Regions from separate parts of the Streptomyces roseifaciens genome, predicted to be linked through region 1. Evidence: riboswitches for the same ligand, from Rfam matches in the RefSeq annotation. Region 1 holds a riboswitch; each other region holds the start of a gene.

Region 1 (4,766 bases):
TAGATGCCGATGGTCAGGCCCGCCGCGAAGCCGATCCAGAAGTGGTCCGACGTCAGCTCGAAGGCGCCCGAGGGGTAGGTGAAGGCCCGGTCGGGGCTGAAGTGGGTGAAGGCGGCGAGGATCACCAGCACGACGGAGGCGATCATCACGCACCACAGCACGACCGTGATCCGTGCGATGTTCTCGACGCGCCGCCACAGCACCAGCACGATCAGCGCGATGACGGCCAGTCCGGTCACGTCGCCCTGCATCTGGCCCATGTCCGGCCACAGATAGCCCAGGTACTGCACGAAGCCGATGACCCCGGTGGACATGCCCAGCGGGATGAAGAGCATCGCCGTCCACACGAACAGGAACGGCATCAGCTTCCCGGTGCGGTACTGGAAGGCCTGGCGCAGATAGACGTAGCTGCCGCCGGCGCCGGGCAGCGAGGCGCCGAGCTCGGCCCAGATCAGCCCGTCGGCCAGGGCCAGCACCGCGCCCGCGACGAAGCCGATGACGGCCTGCGGGCCGCCGAAGGCCGCGACCATGAGGGGGATGGTGACGAAGGGGCCGATGCCGCACATCTGGCTCATGTTGATGGCGGTGGCCTGGAACAGTCCGATGCGGCGCACGAAGCCGACGCGCTCGTCCGGCGGTGGATCCGTCTCTGCCATTGAGGTCGGCCCTTTCTCGCGCCGGACGGGGTCCGGCTGACCTGATTGTCCGTCCAATGCACTGGTAGCACCGGCGTGTCGCAACCGTCCACCGTTCCGACACGCCGGTACTGCCGACCGGCCGACCGGGTAGGTTCCGTTCGCAACGGCAGTGACCGAAGGGGTGGGAGATGTCGGCAGGGCGGATAGCGGTCGTGGGCGGGTCCATCGCGGGGTGCGCGGCGGCGCTCGCCGCGGCGCGGGCGGGCGCCGGCGAGGTCGTGGTGTACGAGCGGGCGGCCGGCGGGCTGCAGGACCGGGGCGTGGGCCTGGCCGTCCACGACCGGCGGTACGCGGAGCTGGAGGCGGCCGGATACCTGGACCCGGCCATTCCGTGGGTGCGGCTGACCTCGCGCCCCTGGATCGTCCGGGACGCGGGCAGCCGGGCCGGGCGGCGGGTGGGCGCACTGCCGTTCGGGTTCCGTTCGTACAACTGGGGGTCGCTCTGGAGCGAGCTGCGTGCGCGCGTGCCGTCCTCCGTCGCCTACGAGCGCGGCACCGCGGTCGAGCGGGTGGTGCCCGGGCCGGACGGCGCCGTCCTGCAGCTGGCCGGGGGCCGGGAGGAGCGCTTCGACCTCGTGGTCGGCGCCGACGGCTACCGCTCGGCCGTGCGGGCCGCAACGCGGGCCGCGACCGTGCCCCGTTACTCCGGATACGTGGCGTGGCGCGGCGCGCTCCCCGAGGCGGACCTGCCGGGGCCTGCGGAGGCGTGGGCGCGCGACGAGGCCGCCACCGTCGCCTTCCCGGGCGGCCACATGATCGTCTACCGCATCCCCGGCCCCGGCGGCACCGGCACCAGCGCCAACTGGGTCTTCTACTGCGTTCCCGACGACCCCGCCCACACCTTGTCCCTGGAGGCCGCGGCCGGCCTCCCGCCGAGCCGCGTGCCCGACGGGCTGACGGCGCAGCACCGCGCCGTCGTGGACGCGCACTTCCCGCCGTACTGGCAGGAGCTCGTCCGGCGCACCCCGAAGGACGCCACCTACGTCCAACCCGTTCATGACCTGTGCGTGCCGCGCTACGGGGAGGGCCGGCTCGTGCTCGTGGGGGACGCGGCGGCGGTCGCCCGGCCGCATTCGGGCAGCGGGGCCGTCAAGGCGCTGCAGGACGCCACGGTGCTGGAGCACTGCCTGGCGTCGGCCGGGAGCTGGGCCGGGGCCGTGGCCGCGTACGACGCCGCGCGGGCGCCGGCCGGCCGCGCGATCGTCGATCTCGGCCGCAGACTGGGCCGGGCGCAGGTGCAGGCCACGCCCGCCTGGGCCGCGCTGGACCAGGGCGCGCTGGAGGACTGGTGGCGGCAGGCGGCCGACGGCGGGCGGGACTTCGGCGGGCGGTCGCTCGGGGAGCGGGGCGGGGAGCCGCGCCGGTAGCGGCGGCCGGAGCAGGAGGACGCCGCCGAGCGCCACCGTCGATTGCGAGAGGTTTGCAACTGCAGAACCTGTGCACAACCGCTAGGGTGGCCCGGCCGTGGTGTTCGGGAAGACCGGTGACGGGCCTTCGTGGTCCCAGTCCGGAGCGGCCCTCGCCACTGTGATCGGGGAGTGACCGTCCCGTTCCGCGCGCTCCCAGGGCGCGCGGAGCCACTGGCCGCAGCCGGCTGCCGGGAAGGCGGGGACGGGCGCGAACGGACCCGTAAGCCAGGAGACCGGCCACGGCATCTCGCAAATGGTCCACGAGGTGCTGGAGCGTTCAACCCAAGATGTCCCTTCCCGCTGATTCCCCTGGTTCCCCCGGTCCCGCGCCCGCCTTCCGCTGGCGCCGCGAGGACACCGTGCGGACCGCCGGTCTGCTGGCCGTCATAGCCGCCCTGCACGTCGTCGCGTTCGGCGTGCTCTACCTGCTCGTCGTCCCCAACCACTACACCGTCGGCTCGAAGGTCTACGGGGTCGGGCTCGGCATCACCGCCTACACCCTCGGCATGCGGCACGCCTTCGACGCCGACCACATCGCCGCCATCGACAACACCACCCGCAAGCTCATGGCGGACGGCAAGCGCCCGGTCTCCGTCGGCTTCTGGTTCGCGCTCGGCCACTCCAGCGTCGTCGTCGCGATGGCCGCCCTGGTGGCCGGCGGCACCCAGCTCGCCGGGCGGCTGATGGACGAGGAGTCCACGGCCCACCAGACCCTGGGCGTCGTCGGCACGACGGTCTCCGGCGGCTTCCTCTACCTCATCGCCGCGCTCAACCTCGTCGCCCTCGCCGGCATCCTGCGCATCTTCCGCGCCATGCGCGAGGGCCGCTACGACGAGAAGGAGCTGGAGCAGCACCTGGACTCGCGCGGCTTCATGAACCGCATCCTCGGCCGCTTCACCCGCTCCATCACCCGGCCGGGGCAGATGTACCCCCTGGGCTTCCTCTTCGGGCTCGGCTTCGACACCGCCACCGAGGTCACGCTGATGGTGATGGCGGGCAGCGGCGCTGCCGCGGGCCTGCCCTGGTACGCGATCGTGTGCCTGCCGCTGCTGTTCGCCGCGGGCATGAGCCTGTTCGACACGCTCGACGGCACGTTCATGAACTTCGCCTACCAGTGGGCGTTCTCCAACCCGGTCCGCAAGGTCTACTACAACCTCACGATCACCGGCCTGTCCATCGCCGTCGCCTTCCTCATCGGCACCATCGAACTGGTCGGCGTCCTGCACGAGAAGCTGGGGCTGGACGACGCGGTGACCGGCTGGATCGCCGGCCTGAACCTCGACAACGTGGGCTTCGTCATCGTCGGCCTGTTCGTGGTGGTGTGGGCGGCGGCCCTCGGCTACTGGCGCTTCGGCAAGGTCGAACAGCGCTGGGCGGCCCGCACGCAGGCCGCGGCCGAGAGCTGACGCCGGCGGGCCCGGTCCCGGCGGGGCCGGGCCCGTACCCGATCGCGGCACCGGGCCTGACCGCGGGGCCGTAGCCGATCGCGGGACCGGACCGGCTCAGACGGCGCGGGCGGGCGCCTCCTCGGCCTCCTCCCGCGCCGCCGGGACGAGGTGCGCCTGCCCGGCGAGGATCACCAGGGCGCCCACGGCGAGCCCGGCGACCCCGCACGACGCGGCCCACGTGGGCCCGGCCGTCTCCAGCACCGTGCCGACGACGGCCGACCCCAGCGCCACGCCCGCCGTCATCAGGGTCACCAGCCAGGCGAACGCCTCGGTGACGGTGCCCGCCGGGGCGAGCTCGCCCACCAGCACGAACACGACGGTGAGCACGGGCGCGAGGAACAGGCCGGTGAGGATCATCAGGCCGGCCATGAGCGGCGGCGCGGGCAGCAGGCACAGCAGCCCGTACCCGGCCGTGAGCCCCAGCATCAGCAGCAGCGTCCGGCGCGGCGGCGCCACCCGCCAGTGGCGCACGGCCCCGTAGGCCAGCCCGCCGATCAGCGCGCCGAGGGCGTTGAGCGCGAGGAGCGTGGGGGCGCCGCCGGGCAGCCGGTGGTCCTCCGCGTAGTGGACGACGAGGACGTTGAGCGTGCCGATGGCGACGCCCGCGCCCGTGAGGCCCGTGAGCAGCACGACCAGGCCGCGGCTGCGCAGCGGGCCGAGCCGGTCGCCGGAGCGGGCGGGCGCCTTCCAGACCCGGGCGGGCGGGGCGGTGGCGACGACGAGCACTCCGGCGATGCCCAGGAGCGCACCGGCCCACAGCGCCGCCCCGGGCGAGGCGACGGCCACGCCGCCGGCCACCACCAGGGGCCCGCCGACGAAGACCAGTTCCTGCGAGGCGGAGTCCAGGGCGTAGGCCGCCTCCAGCTTCCCGGGCGCGACGATGTCCGGCCACAGGGCCCGCAGGCACGGCTCCAGCGGCGGCGTCGCCGCTCCGGCGAGCGCGACTCCGGCCAGGACGGCCGTGCGGCTGCCGGGCGCGATCGCCACGACCGCGAAGCCCACGGCCGCCACGAGGGCCGTGGGCAGCAGGACGAGCGGCTGGCCCGCCCGGTCCACGAGACGGCCCAGCAGCGGGCCGCCGATCGCGGAGGCGATGGCGAACACCCCCACGGCCACGCCCACGAACCCGTACGAAGCCCCCGCCTGACGGAGGGCCAGCGGCACGGCGACCGAAGCCATCGCGCTCGGCAGCCGCCCGACGAGGGTCCCCA
Region 2 (4,766 bases), on a different contig from region 1:
CGCGGACCAGGCCGGGTGCGGGCCGTGCCGCTCGGCGAGGTCGGCGGAGGCCTCGTACGCCGCGAGCATGATGCGCTCGGAGATGCGGGTGGACAGCTCCTTGGCCTCGGGCGAGTCGAAGGGCATGCGCAGGCGGAAGAAGACGTCCTGCAGGCCCATCAGGCCCAGGCCCACCGGGCGCCAGCGGCTGTTGGAGCTGCCGGCCTGCTCGGTCGGGTAGAAGTTGATGTCCACGACGCGGTCGAGGAACGTGACGGCCGTGCGGACCGTGCGGTCGAGCTTCTCCCAGTCCATCTCGCCGTCGGCGCCGAGGTGCTGCGCGAGGTTGACGGAGCCCAGGTTGCAGACCGCGGTCTCGCCGTCGTCCGTGACCTCGAGGATCTCGGTGCAGAGGTTCGAGGAGTGGACGACCGCGCCCTTCTCGGCCGTCTGGTTGGCGGTGCGGTTGGCGGCGTCCTTGAACGTCATCCAGCCGTTGCCGGTCTGCGCGAGGGTGCGCATCATGCGGGCGTAGAGCACGCGGGCCGGGATCTGCTTGACGGCCTTGCCCTCGGCCTCGTACTTGCGGTACGCGGCGTCGAACTCGTCGCCGTAGAGGTCGACCAGGTCGGGCGTGTCGGCCGGGGAGAACAGCGACCACTCGGCGTCGGCCTCGACGCGGCGCATGAACTCGTCCGGGATCCAGTGCGCGATGTTGAGGTTGTGGGTGCGGCGGGCCTCCTCACCGGTGTTGTCGCGGAGCTCCAGGAACTCCTCGATGTCGGCGTGCCAGGTCTCGAGGTAGACGCAGGCCGCGCCCTTGCGCCGGCCGCCCTGGTTGACGGCGGCGACGGAGGCGTCGAGGGTGCGCAGGAACGGCACGATGCCGTTGGAGTGGCCGTTGGTGCCGCGGATCAGCGAGCCGCGCGAGCGGATGCGGCTGTACGACAGGCCGATGCCGCCGGCGTGCTTCGACAGGCGCGCCACCTGGTGGTAGCGGTCGTAGATCGAGTCCAGCTCGTCCAGCGGGGAGTCCAGCAGGTAGCAGGACGACATCTGCGGGTGGCGGGTGCCGGAGTTGAAGAGCGTGGGGGAGGACGGCAGGTACGACAGGGTGCTCGTCAGGCCGTACAGCTCGGCGACGTCGGCGACGGCGCGCTCGGAGTGGTCCTCGGCCAGGCCGCAGGCCACGCGCAGCAGGAAGTGCTGCGGGGTCTCGATCACGTTGCGGGTGATCGGGTGGCGCAGCAGGTAGCGGCTGTGCAGGGTGCGCAGGCCGAAGTAGCCGAAGCGGTCGTCGGCGCCGCCGAGGAGGGCCTCGTCGACCAGCTCGTCCAGGCGCGCGGCGTGCGTGGCCACGAAGGCGGCGGTGTCGTCCGCGATCAGGCCCTCGCGGTGGCCGACGGCGACCGAGGCGGAGAAGGACGTGGCGCCCTGGCCGGCGGCCTCGTCGGCGATCGCGCGGGTGAGCAGCCGGGCGGCGAGCTTGGAGTACTCGGGCTCCTCGGCGATCAGCCCGGCGGCGGCCTCGGTGGCGAGGGAGCGGAGCTCGGCCTCGTCCGAGTTCGCGCTCCGGCCCCGCAGTGCGGCGGCGGCGACCTTGCCGGGGTCGGTGGCGGGAAGGTCGGCGGTGAGGTCGGTCAGGGTGCGCAGCAGCGCGGTCCCGGGGCCGCCGGTCGCTTCTTCCGCTGAGACCGGATCGGCGGGCGCGATGGTCACTGAGGCTCTCCCTCGCTCGGCTGGGTGGGCCGGCGGGAGGGTACGACGGTCGCGCACGGGCACGCCTGATGGACCAGGGCATGCCTCGTAGGCGTCCGTCGGCCCAACCCGCGAGGCCCGGACGAATTCAACGCCCATAGCCGAGCCCAGGGCAGGCTCGGTGGAGGGCGTGCTGCCGGCAGGTACTCGGACTCCTGCATGCGCGGCTTAACGGCATACATGCACCGTTGCGGGACAGTTCCGGATTTTCACCGGATTCCCCTGCGACGACAGCGAGGACGAGCATACATCTAGTGCCGCCCCTCGCACGCGCCCCCACATGTTGTGTCGCGCGGTAAGCGCATAGGTCGGAATGTGTTATCAGGCCCCGGTGTTGAGGGTGGGTTCGCAGGTCGGAGGGGGGTCGGGTGCGGGGCACGGCGAAGGGCCGTCACGCCCCCTCCAGGGGGGTGTGACGGCCCGGTCGGCTCCGCGGGGCGAGGGCCCCGCCGAGGGTCGCTCTAATGGCCTCCAGGGGCCCCTGCGGTGGCCGGCGGGAGCTCGGCCCGGACCCCGGGGTCGCCGGCGTCCGCCGTGTAGTCCGCCGCCGTGGTCTCGTCCGTGCCGTCCGGCACGCGGAGCGCCTTCAGGACGAAGGTCAGGACGATGACGACGATCACATTGAGCGCGAAGGCGGTGAGCCCGATATAGCCCTTTTCTCCGATAAGGGGGATGAGGTTGGTATTCCCGAAATGATCCTGCGTCGCGCTCGGCGTGTCGTACGCCTTCCAGGTGCCGTACCCCATGCCCGCGGCCCAGCCGGCCAGCAGGGCCCAGCGGTGGAACCAGCGGGTGAAGAGCCCGCCCACGAGCGCGGGGACCGTCTGCAGGATCCAGATGCCACCGAGCAGCTGGAAGTTGATGGCGACGGTCTTGTCCATGGTGAGGACGAAGACGAGCGCGCCGACCTTCACCAGCAGCGAGGCGAGCTTGGAGACCTTCGCCTCGTGTCCGGGCGAGGCGTCCGGCCGGATGAAGTCCTTGTAGATGTTGCGGGTGAAAAGGTTCGCCGCGGCGATCGACATGATCGCGGCCGGGACCAGGGCGCCGATGCCGATGGCGGCGAAGGCCACGCCCGTGAACCAGTCCGGGAACATGTCCTCGAACAGCTGCGGGATCGCGAGCTGCCCGTTCTTCACCTTGATCCCCGCGGCGATGGCCATGAAGCCGAGCATCGCGAGCAGGCCCAGCATCAGGGAGTACAGCGGCAGGATCGTCGTATTGCGGCGGATGACGTTGCGGCCTTTGCTGGAGAGAACCGCGGTCACCGAGTGGGGGTAGAGGAAGAGCGCCATCGCCGAGCCGAGCGCGAGCGTCGCGTACGCCCACTGCGCGTCCGGACCGCTCACCAGGGCGCCGCGCGGCTTGCCGGTCTCCGGGTTCTTGACCGCGAACGCTTCGCCCGCCTTGCTGAAGATGTGGTCGAAACCGCCCAGCTTGATGGGGATGTAGATGATCGCCACGATGATCACGATGTAGATCAGCGCGTCCTTGACGAAGGCGATCAGCGCGGGCGCCCGCAGCCCGGAGGAGTAGGTGTAGGCCGCGAGCACGCCGAAGGCGATGAGCAGCGGCAGGTCCTTCATGAACCAGTTCGACCCGCCGCCCACGCCCAGCACGTCCAGGACCGCCTGTATGCCGACGAGCTGCAGCGCGATGTACGGCATCGTCGCGAGGATGCCGGTGAGCGCGAGGGCGAGCGAGAGGCCCTTCGAGCCGAAGCGGCCGCGGACGAAGTCCGACGACGTCACGTAGCCGTGCTTGTGGGAGACCGACCACAGGCGGGGCAGGAAGGTGAAGACCAGGGGGTAGCAGAGGATCGTGTACGGCACCGCGAAGAAGCCGGCCGCACCGCCCGCGTAGATCGCCGCCGGGACGGCCACGAAGGTGTACGCGGTATAGAGGTCGCCGCCGAGCAGGAACCAGGTGACCCAGGTACCGAAGGACCGGCCGCCCAGCCCCCACTCGTCGAGGTTGTCCGCGTTCTCCGCACGCCGCCACTTCGAGGCCATGAAGCCCATGACCGTCACGGCGAGGAAGAAGAAGATGAAGACGGCGAGCGCCACGCCGTTCACGCCGTCCTTCATCGCCGCTCACCCGCCTTGCGGGCCCGCTCCTGGCGCCGCACGAGCACGTAGGCGACGACGGTGAGCAGGGTCGACACGGGCACCCACAGCATCTGGTACCAGTAGAAGAAAGGGATGCCGATGAAGGCGGGCGCGGTCCTGGCGTAGGAGTCGACCCACAGCATCGCGACGAACGGGACGGCCAGACACAGTCCCGCCACGGCCAGGGGCAGGGTGACGACCGCCCTCCTGCCGCCCTCCGGTGGTTCCGTCATGGTGGTGACTCCCCCCTGTGTGATCACTGCGTGATGCGCAGGAAATCTAGGCGAGGGGCCCGCTGGGCGTCACCCCCTGTCCGCATATCGGTATGACAACGACATCGGGCCTGTTGAAATGGCGTTCCGTTTATGGTGAGTTGATGGACATGGAGGCGTCTTGAGGTGGGCGGTCGCCGGCTGCGGCGACGTCGTGCGGCGTCATGTACTGCCGGCCCTGCGCGGCCTGGGCGAGGAGACGGCGTACGTCTGGGGGCGGGACCCTGCGCGCGCCGCCCGCACGGCCGCGGAGCACGGGGTGCCCGCGGGCGGCGACGACCTCGGCCGGCTCACGGCCGCCGACGCGGTGTACGTGGCCACGCCCGTCGCCGCGCACGTGCCCCTCGCGCTCCACGTGCTGCGCGCCGGCTGCCACGTCCTGGTCGAGAAGCCCCTGGCGGGCGCGCTCAGCGGCGGGGGCGTCCTGGCGGCGGAGGCGGCCCGGGCGGGGCTGTGCGCAGGCGTGGCGTACCACCGCAGACTGGGCCCGGCCGCACGGCAGTTGCGCGAGGCGCTGACGGCGAGCGGGCCGGCGCGCGTGCAGATCACCTTCTGCGCCCCCTTCGACCCGGAGCCGGAGCACCCGGCGCACTGGCGCACCGACCCGGCCGTGGCCGGCGGCGGCGTGCTCGCCGACGCGGGCAGCCAC
Region 3 (4,766 bases), on a different contig from region 1:
CCCTCGGGGCCGCCGTCGGGGCCGTCGTCGTCCGGGCCCTCGGGCTCCGGCTCCGGCTCCGGTTCGGGCTCCGGCTCGTCGTCCTCGAACCGGCCGAGGATCTCGTCGAGCTTGTCCTCGTCCAGGCCCGGCGCGTCGAAGGGGTTGCGCCGGCGCCGGTGCGGCAGCGACAGCAGCGCCGCCTGCCGTACGTCGGCCGTCGTCACGTCCGTGCGGCCCGCCCACGCGGCGAGTGCGGTCGCGGTGCGCGCGGTCACGATGTCCGCGCGCATGCCGTCCACCTCGAAGCCCGCGCACACGGCGGCGATGCGGCGCAGCGCGCCGTCGCCCAGGCGTACGGACGGCAGCAGCGCGCGGGCGGCGGCGATCCGCTCGCGCAGCGTCTCCTCCTCCGCCGCCCACTTCGCGGCGAAGGCGGCCGGGTCCTCGTCGTACGCCAGTCGGCGCCGGACGACCTCGACGCGCTCGTCGGGCTCGCGCGAGGCCGCGACCTCGACGGTCAGGCCGAAGCGGTCCAGGAGCTGGGGGCGCAGTTCGCCCTCTTCGGGGTTCATGGTGCCGACGAGGAGGAAGCGGGACGCGTGGCGTACGGAGACGCCTTCGCGCTCGACGTAGGCGGCGCCGGTGGCGGCCGCGTCGAGGAGGGCGTCGACCAGGTGGTCGCCCAGCAGGTTGACCTCGTCGACGTACAGCACGCCCCGGTGCGCGGCGGCCAGCAGGCCCGGCTCGAACGCCTTCACGCCCTCGCCCAGCGCGCGTTCGATGTCGAGCGCCCCCACGAGCCGGTCCTCGGAGGCGCCGACGGGCAGTTCGACCATGCGGGCGGCACGGGCGGCGTGCGCCGCCCCGTCCTCGTGCGGGCCGTCCGGGCAGCGGGCGTCGGGGGACGCCGGGTCGCACGAGAACCGGCATCCGGCGACGGCGTCGATCCACGGCAGCAGCGTGGACAGGGCGCGGACGGTCGTCGTCTTCGCCGTGCCCTTCTCACCCCGTACGAGCACCCCGCCGATGGACGGCGAGATGGCGTTGAGGAGCAGGCCCAGCCGCATGTCGTCCATGCCGACGACCGCGGTGAACGGGTAGGTGGCCGAGGCCGTCAACGGGTACCCCCTGTGTTGTCGTTCCGCGCGAGCGGAGCCGGTGCGCCCGGCGGTATGAACGGGACCCCCGGGGGAACCCCGTCCTCGATCAGCCGCAGCAGCGCGTCCGTGTCCGCGTGTTCCTCGATCAGATCGCCCAGCCGGTCCAGCTGTTCCTCCCGCAGCGCCGCGAAGCTCGTGTCCGGTGCCGGGACGAACGCCCGGCCCGCGGCTTCCGCGACGCGCCGCAGGAACGCCCGCCGGAAGCCGTCGCTCTCCAGCGAACCGTGCCAGTGCGTGCCCCACACGGCGCCCACGCGGCAGCCGTCGAGGAACGGCTCGTCGCCGCCCTGCACGTCGGCCACGCCGTGGTGGATCTCGTAGCCCTCGACGGGCTCGCCCAGGGCCGTGCCCACCGGCCGTGCCAGGGTCTTCTCCGCGTCGAAGCGGATGCGCACCGGCAGCAGGCCCAGCCCCTCGACGACGCCCGCCCGGGACTCCACCTCGTCCTCGATCCGCTCGCCCAGTACCTGGAAGCCGCCGCAGATGCCCAGGACCGGGCGGCCCTCGGCGGCGCGCCGGGCCAGCGCGTCCGCGAGCCCGCGCTCGCGCAGCCAGGCCAGCGCCCGTACCGTCCCGCGCGTCCCCGGCACGACCACCAGGTCCGCGTCGGCGAGCTCCTCGGGGCGGTCCACGAAGCGGACGACCACGCCCGGCTCGGCGGCCAGCGCGTCCACGTCCGTGAAGTTGGACATCAGCGGCACCGCGCACACCGCGACCCGCAGCACGTCCGCCCCGTGCGGCGGGGCCACCACCGACTCCCGTACGGCGCCGCGCAGCGAGACGCGCAGGCCGTCCTCCTCGTCGATGCCCAGGCCGTGCGCGAACGGCAGGACGCCGAACGTCCGCCGGCCCGTCAGCTCGTACAGCATGTCCAGGCCGGGCTCCAGCAGCGTCACGTCGCCCCGGAACTTGTTGACGACGTAACCCGCTATCAGCTCCTGGTCCTCGGGCGAGAGCAGGGCCGTCGTGCCGAAGAACGACGCGAAGACGCCGCCGCGGTCGATGTCGCCGACCACGACCACGGGCAGCCGGGCCGCCCGGGCGATGCCCATGTTGACGATGTCGCTGCGCCGCAGGTTGATCTCGGCCGGGCTGCCGGCGCCCTCGCAGATCACCGCGTCGTGCGTGCGCCGCAGCTCCTCCAGGCACTCCGTCACCGTGCCGAACAGCTGCTCCTGGCGGCCCGCGTGATAGCCGCGCGCGCTGAGCTCGCCCACCGGCTTGCCCATCAGCACGACCTGGCTGCTGCGGTCGCCGCCCGGTTTGAGCAGCACGGGGTTCATGAGGGCGCTCGGCTCCACGCGGGCCGCGGCCGCCTGCATGGCCTGGGCCCGGCCTATCTCCGCGCCCTCGCGCGTGACGAACGAGTTGAGCGACATGTTCTGCGCCTTGAACGGCGCGACCTTGACGCCCTTGCGGGACAGCCAGCGGCAGATGCCGGCCGTCACCACGCTCTTGCCCGCGTCCGAGGTGGTGCCGGCCACCAGCAGGCCCCCGCCCAGCGGGCCCGCGGGCCCGCTCCTGTCAGCCGTCACCGGCTCCTCCTCCGTGCGTACCGTGCGAAGTTTCCGACAGAGAGCCTGCCCACCACGGCCGTTCCCAGGGCCAGCAGGGACACCCGGCGCGAAAGGCGTACCGCGCGTTCGATGTCGTCCGTCGCCACCGGGCGGTTCTCCGCCCCCAGCACGGGACGGTGCTCGACGCGGCCCGCGTACGCGAGGGTGCCGCCGAGGCGCACGCCGAGGGCGCCGGCGAACGCGGCCTCCACGGGGCCCGCGTTGGGGCTGGGGTGACGGGACGCGTCCCGCCGGACCACCCGCCAGGCGCCGCGCGGATCCGGGCCCGCGAGGACGGCGAGGGCCGCGGTGAGGCGGGCGCCGGGCCAGCCGGCGACGTCGTCGAGACGGGCCGAGGCCCAGCCGAAGCGGCGGTATCGGGGCGACTTGTGGCCCACCATCGCGTCCAGCGTGTTCACCGCCCGGAAGCCCACCAGCCCCGGCACGCCCCCCAGGGCGCCCCACACCAGCGCGCCGACGACGGCGTCGGAGGTGTTCTCGGCCACGGACTCCACGACGGCGCGCGCGATCTGCTGCCCGTCCAGGGCCTGCGGGTCGCGCCCGCACAGGTGCGGCAGGCGCTCGCGGGCGACGTCCTCGTCGCCGGCGGCGAGCGCGCCGCCGATGGCGCGGGCCTCGCGGCCCAGGGAGGTGCCCCCGAGCACGGCCCAGGTGGCGGCGGCGGTCAGGGCGATGCCGGCGGGGCGGGAAGCGCGTGCGGCGCGCGCCAGCAGCGCGGCACCGGCGGCGGCGCCGCCCGCGCACAGCAGGGCGTGCACGGCGCCGTGGCCGCGGTGGTCGCGCCACAGGCGTTGCTCGACGGTCTGGGCGGCGCGGCCGAACGCGGCCACGGGGTGGCCGCGGCGGGGGTCGCCCAGGACGCGGTCACCGAGGAAGCCGAGGGCGGCGCCGCACGCGAAACCGATCGGATCGGCACGCATCGGCTCAGACCGCCGTCACGCCTCGGCGGGGGGAGGGAAGTGTGCGGGGCGTTCGGTGGCGGGCGCCGGGCATGACGATGTGTCCTCACTCAGGGTCCGCGCCCTGGCTCGACGTGACCGGCGACCAGAGTCTCCTGGCTCCCGGATCCGCGCCGCCCCGGCCTTCCGGCTCGCCGCCGTGGCATCGCGTGGGGGAGACGCTCCCCGGTGACAGTGGCGGGACCGCGCCGGATTCACACCGGCTTCCTCTGCTGTCGCCGTTTGGCTCCGGAAGTCCACCATGCGCCGCGGGCGCCGTCAACTCACCTCTGACCTGGCCCGACCCGACGTTCCCGGCTGCGCCGAGCAGACCGGGAGCAGAGCACCGCCGGGCTCCGCCGTGCTGGTTGCCCGCCGTTGCGGCGGATGTTGCGTGCGGCGGGCGCGAGGGCGAGGGCGGCCCCGGCCTTTGCCGCCCGGGCCGAGGCGGAATCTTGTGCCGCCGCCGCGGCGCGCAACCGTGACGCGCCTTCCCGGCGGTGCCGTGCCGCCTGCGACACCCGAAGGTGCCTGCAACCCCCGGAGGGGAAACGCAGCGGCCGGGACCCCCATGGGGGTCCCGGCCGTCGAAGCGGGTCGTGGCGGTTACACCACGATCAGGTAGATGCCGTAACCCACGGCCGCCGCGCACAGTGCGAAGCACGCGTACGCACCGGAGCGCCGCGCGAGCGCACCCGCACCCGCCGCCGAGCCCGCCGAGCTCCCCGCACGGGGAGACGTGCCGACGATGCCGAGGGTGAAGATGCCCACCAGGCCGACCGTCACCACGAGGCTGACGCCGAAGACCTGGCCGAGGGCTGCCCAGTCGATCTGCATGCTGTTTCTTCCTTAAGCCTTAGCTCGCCGTGGCGGCGGCAGGAGCCCGCCCGGCCTCGGGGGAGGGGGAGACCGCGGCGGCCAGGGGGCCGGCCGGCGGCGGGGCGACGGCCTGCAGGGCCGCGGTGACGACACCGGCCGGCTCGGCGTCGGTGCCGGCCTCGCTCGAGTCGAGGTCCTCGTGGGTGACCGGCTTGCGGCGCGAGGCCAGCCAGATCGCGCCGGAGACGGCCAGGCCGAGGACGGCGACGGCCGCGACGCCCCAGTCGCCC
Region 4 (4,766 bases), 670 kb from region 1:
TGTCGCCGCCCGCGCACAGCCCCCGCTCGCCCGCCCCGGTGACGACCACCGTCTCGACGGCGGGGTCCTTCTCCCATTCGGCCAGGGCCTCGTCGATGCAGCGCACCATGGAGTGGGTGAGGGCGTTGAGGGCCTTCGGGCGGTTGAGGGTGACGTACGCCGCGCGCCCCTCGGTGCGCAGCAGGACGCTGTCGGTGCCGTCCGCCGTCATCGCACGGCCTCCGTGAGTCCGCGGGCCACGATCAGGCGCATGATCTCGTTCGTTCCTTCCAGGATCCGGTGCACCCTGAGATCGCGGACGATCTTCTCGATGCCGTATTCGCTGAGGTAGCCGTAGCCGCCGTGCAGCTGGAGGGCGCTGTCGGCCACCGCGTAGCCGGTGTCGGTGGCGAACCGCTTGGCCATCGCGCACAGCTGTGCGGCCTGCGGGAGGCCCTGGTCCAGGGCGTCCGCCGCCTGGCGGACGAGCGCCCTGGCGGCCGCCAGCTCGGTCGCCATGTCGGCGAGCCTGAACTGCAGGGCCTGCGCGTCGAGCAGCGGGGCCCCGAACGCCTCGCGGTCCGCGAGGTACGCCAGGCTGCGGTGGAGCGCGCTCTGCGCCCCGCCGAGGGAGCAGGCGGCGATGCCGAGCCGGCCGCCGTTGAGCCCGTGCATGGCGATGCGGAAGCCGTCGCCCTCGGCGCCGAGCCGGCGGCCGGCCGGGATGCGCACGCCGTCGAGGACCACCTGGCGGGTGGGCTGGGCGTTCCAGCCCATCTTCTTCTCGTCGGGGCCGAAGGACAGCCCGGGGTCGTCGCGTTCGACGACGAAGGCCGTGACGCCCCGGGGCCCGGGCTCGCCGGTGCGGGCCATGACGATGTAGACCTGCGAGGTGCCGGCGCCGGAGATGAACTGCTTGACGCCCGTGAGGACGTAGTGGTCGCCGTCGCGCCGGGCGCGCGTGCGCAGTGCGGCCGCGTCGGATCCGGCGCCCGGTTCGGTGAGGCAGTAGCTGCCCAGGAAGTCCATGGAGCACAACGCCGGGAGCAGGCGGGCGCGCTGGGCCTCGTCGCCGTAGCGGTCGATCATCCAGGCGACCATGTTGTGGATGGAGAGGTAGCCGGCGATCGAGGGGCAGCCGGTGGCCAGGGTCTCGAAGACGACGACGCCGTCGGAGCGGGTCAGTCCGGAGCCCCCGGAGGACTCGCGGACGTAGACGCCGCCGAGCCCCAGGTCCGCGCCCTTGCGCAGGACGTCGACGGGGAAGTGCTTGCCCTGGTCCCAGGCGACGGCGTGCGGGGCGAGGTGTTCCTCGGCGAAGTCGAGCGTCGTCTCGGCGATCGCGAGCTGCTCGCCGGAGAGCATGGTGCCGGTCATCGCCGTCATCGCATCGTGGGGATGGTGAAGCTCGCGCCCTCCTTGACCCCGGAGGGCCAGCGCGAGGTGACGGTCTTGGTACGGGTGTAGAAGCGGATCGCGTCCGGCCCGTGCTGGTTGAGGTCGCCGAAGCCGGAGCGCTTCCAGCCGCCGAAGGTGTGGTACGCCACCGGTACGGGGATGGGCACGTTGACGCCGACCATGCCGGTGTTCACCCGCCGGGTGAAGTCCCGGGCGGTGTCCCCGTCCCGGGTGAAGATCGCCACGCCGTTGCCGTACGGGTGCTCGCTGGGCAGCCGCAGGGCCTCCTCGTAGCCGGCGGCGCGGACGACGCAGAGCACCGGTCCGAAGATCTCCTCCCGGTAGATCCGCATGCCGGTGGAGACGCGGTCGAAGAGCGTGGCCCCGGCGAAGAAGCCGTTCTCGTGGCCGGGCAGGACGAAGCCGCGCCCGTCGACGACCAGTTCGGCGCCCTCCGTGGTGCCGATGTCCACGTAGCGGCGCACGCGGTCGAGGGCGTCCCGGCTCACCAGCGGGCCGAAGTCGGCGTCCGGGTCGTCGGAGCGGCCGATGCGCAGCGCGCCGATGCGCTCCTTGAGCTTGGCGACCAGGGCGTCGGCGGTCTCCTCGCCGACGGGGACGGCCACGGAGATCGCCATGCAGCGCTCGCCCGCCGACCCGTACCCGGCGCCGATCAGGGCGTCCGCGGCCTGGTCGAGGTCGGCGTCCGGCATCACGATCATGTGGTTCTTGGCACCGCCGAAGCACTGGGCGCGCTTGCCGCGGGCGGCCGCGGTGGCGTAGATGTGCGCCGCGATCGGCGTGGATCCGACGAAGCCGACGGCCTGGACCCTGGGGTCCTCCAGCAGGGTCTCGACGGCCTCCTTGCCGCCGTTGACCACGTTGAACACGCCCGGGGGCAGGCCCGCTTCGAGGAAGAGCTCCGCGAGCCGCAGCGGTACGGACGGGTCGCGCTCGGAGGGCTTGAGGACGAAGGCGTTCCCGCAGGCGATCGCGGGCGCGGCCTTCCACAGCGGGATCATCGCGGGGAAGTTGAAGGGGGTGATGCCGGCGGTGACGCCGAGGGGGCCGCGCAGCGAGTGGACGTCGATGCCCGTGCCCGCGTTGTCCGTGAACTCGCCCTTGAGCAGGTGCGGGATTCCGGCGGCGAACTCGACGACCTCCAGGCCGCGCTGGATGTCGCCGTGGGCGTCGGCGATCGTCTTGCCGTGCTCGGCCGACAACAGGCGGGCGAGGGTCTCCCGTTCGCCCTCGACCAGCTGCAGGAACCTCAGCAGGACGCGGGCCCGGCGCTGCGGGTTCCACTCGCCCCACTCCGGCTGCGAGGCCGCCGCGTCGGCGATCGCGGCCGCGGTGTCCTCGCGCCCGGCCAGGGGCACCCGGGCCTGCACGGCGCCGGTGTTGGGGTCGTACACGTCGGCGAAGAGCCCCGACGTTCCGGGGGTGTGCTTGCCGCCGATGAAATGTGTCAGTTCACGGACCATGGAAGCCTGCTCTCGTCAGGTCAGGTGAGATCCGGGGATGGGCATGGGGCTTCGCGGCTCCGCCGGGAGCTACGGGTGCGCGGACAGGTGTGCGCGCTCCGCCGGATCACCAGGGTCGTGAGTACGGACCGGTGCCATGCGTGTCTGCTCCATCCTCGTGGACAACACGGAACACCCCGCGGCCGGTATCCTGACTCCCGGATCACCGCGCGCCGCCAGCCTTCCCGACGAATGACGCATCTCGTCAGTGGCGTGCTGTCGACGGCACACTCCCCGGTCACAGTGGCGGGACCGTGCCGGAATCACACCGGCTTCCCTGCACCGCGGGCCTTGGTCACGAACATATAGTTGGACGTCCTAGTAAGTCCACCCCCGGCGTGATCACTTGTCCGCCACCGGGTACGGCACGAACGTGCTGCTGTTCTCGTCGATCGCCAGGGGGCGGCCGAGCGGGGGTACGGCCCGCTGCGGGCAGTCGAGGCGTTCGCAGATGCGGCAGCCCATGCCGATGGGCGTGGCGGCGGAGGCGTTGCCGAGGTCGAGGCCGTCGGAGTAGACGAGCCGGGAGGCGTGCCGGATCTCGCAGCCGAGCCCGATGGCGAAGGTCTTGCCGGGCTCGCCCCAGCCGCCGCGCTGGCGGGTGACGGTGCGGGCGGTCCACAAGTAGCGCTGCCCGTCCGGCATGGCGGCGATCTGCACGTGGATGCGGCCCGGGGCGGCGAAGGCCTCGTAGACGTTCCACAGCGGGCAGGTGCCGCCCGCGCGGGAGAAGTGGAAGCCGGTCGCGGACTGGCGCTTGGACATGTTGCCGGCGCGGTCGACCCGGACGAACGAGAAGGGCACGCCCCGCAGCCGCGGCCGCTGGAGCGTGCTGAGCCGGTGGCAGACGGTCTCGTAGCCGACGCCGAAGTGGTCGGTGAGCCGTTCGACGTCGTAGCGCAGCTCCTCGGCCGTCGCGTGGAAGGTGCCGTACGGCAGGATCAGCGCGGCGGCCACGTAGTTGGCGATGCCGATCCGCGCGAGCGACCACGTGGTGGAGCCCTCGTCGTAGTCCTGCGAGGCGAGCGCGGACAGCTCCCCGGCGAACTCCAGCAGGGCCAGCTGCGTGGCCATCCGGAAGGCCCGCTGGCCGGGGCGGAGCCGGCCGGAGAGGTGCAGGGTCCGGCGCTGCGGATCGTAGTGGTGCAGGCGGCCGGAGTCCGCGACGAGCTGTACGGCGTGCCGCTGCGTGAGGCGCGCGGTCAGGGCCGGGAGCACTCCGCCGGGGCGGACGCCGAGGCCGGCGGCCAGCTCCTCGGCGGCGATGTCGAGGTCGTGGAGGTAGTTCTGGCGGCGGTAGAAGAACTCCCGGATCTCCTCGTGGGGGGAGCGGGGTGAGGCCGGGCCGGTGCCGCCGCTCCCGCCCCGGCCGTCCGCGGCCTCCGCCAGGCGCTCGGTCAGGGCCTGGTTGCGGCGGCCGAGATCGATCAGGACGGCGGCGACCGCGGGCAGGCGGGAGGCGAGTTCGGACAGGTCCGACGGGGAGACCCGGGCGCCGGCGATCTCGTCGGCGAGTGCTTCCCGCAGGTCGGCGAGGACGCGGGTGGTGCCGGTCTCGGAGAAGAAGGCGGGGTCGATGCCGAACGCCTCGGTCAGGCGCAGCAGGACGGGGACGGTCAGCGGCCGGGAGTCGTGCTCCATCTGGTTCAGGTAGCTCGGGGATATGGCCAGGACGCGGGCGAACTCGGCCTGGCTGAGCCGCCGTTCCTCGCGCAGCCTGCGCAGCCGGGCTCCCGCATACGTCTTGCTCACCGTCGACTCCTGTCCGCGTTCCGATGGGATGCGATGGGAATTGAACCTTGGGAATTGAACCTTCGCAGACTTGGCGGAACGTGCGGAGAAGATTCGCAACACTTGGCAGAAGGC

The links. Region 1 has a riboswitch for cobalamin ahead of nicT (Nickel transporter NicT). Riboswitches for the same ligand answer to the same signal wherever they lie in the genome.
Region 2: another riboswitch for cobalamin. It lies ahead of AS857_RS29245 (ribonucleoside-diphosphate reductase subunit alpha); the one in region 1 lies ahead of nicT (Nickel transporter NicT).
Region 3: another riboswitch for cobalamin. It lies ahead of AS857_RS21860 (cobalamin biosynthesis protein); the one in region 1 lies ahead of nicT (Nickel transporter NicT).
Region 4: another riboswitch for cobalamin. It lies ahead of AS857_RS12585 (CoA-acylating methylmalonate-semialdehyde dehydrogenase); the one in region 1 lies ahead of nicT (Nickel transporter NicT).

Annotation. Positions count from the first base shown of each region.
Region 1 is NZ_LNBE01000003.1:902,240-907,005, forward strand. Features, by position in the region: gene AS857_RS09780 (APC family permease) at 1-656, opposite strand, end outside; gene AS857_RS09785 (FAD binding domain-containing protein) at 827-2,065, shown strand; cobalamin riboswitch at 2,147-2,363, shown strand; gene nicT (Nickel transporter NicT) at 2,395-3,513, shown strand; gene AS857_RS09795 (MFS transporter) at 3,610-4,766, opposite strand, start outside.
Region 2 is NZ_LNBE01000004.1:2,681,306-2,686,071, forward strand. Features, by position in the region: gene AS857_RS29245 (ribonucleoside-diphosphate reductase subunit alpha) at 1-1,698, opposite strand, end outside; adenosylcobalamin-variant (AdoCbl-variant) riboswitch at 1,871-1,971, opposite strand; gene mctP (monocarboxylate uptake permease MctP) at 2,199-3,824, opposite strand; gene AS857_RS29255 (DUF3311 domain-containing protein) at 3,821-4,078, opposite strand; gene AS857_RS29260 (Gfo/Idh/MocA family protein) at 4,239-4,766, shown strand, end outside.
Region 3 is NZ_LNBE01000004.1:1,062,074-1,066,839, forward strand. Features, by position in the region: gene AS857_RS21850 (putative cobaltochelatase) at 1-1,058, opposite strand, end outside; gene AS857_RS21855 (cobyric acid synthase) at 1,097-2,644, opposite strand; gene AS857_RS21860 (cobalamin biosynthesis protein) at 2,674-3,639, opposite strand; cobalamin riboswitch at 3,768-3,887, opposite strand; gene AS857_RS21865 (hypothetical protein) at 4,264-4,494, opposite strand; gene AS857_RS21870 (inorganic phosphate transporter) at 4,514-4,766, opposite strand, start outside.
Region 4 is NZ_LNBE01000003.1:1,577,205-1,581,970, forward strand. Features, by position in the region: gene AS857_RS12575 (enoyl-CoA hydratase/isomerase family protein) at 1-211, opposite strand, end outside; gene AS857_RS12580 (acyl-CoA dehydrogenase family protein) at 208-1,356, opposite strand; gene AS857_RS12585 (CoA-acylating methylmalonate-semialdehyde dehydrogenase) at 1,362-2,861, opposite strand; cobalamin riboswitch at 3,025-3,202, opposite strand; gene AS857_RS12590 (short-chain fatty acyl-CoA regulator family protein) at 3,243-4,652, opposite strand.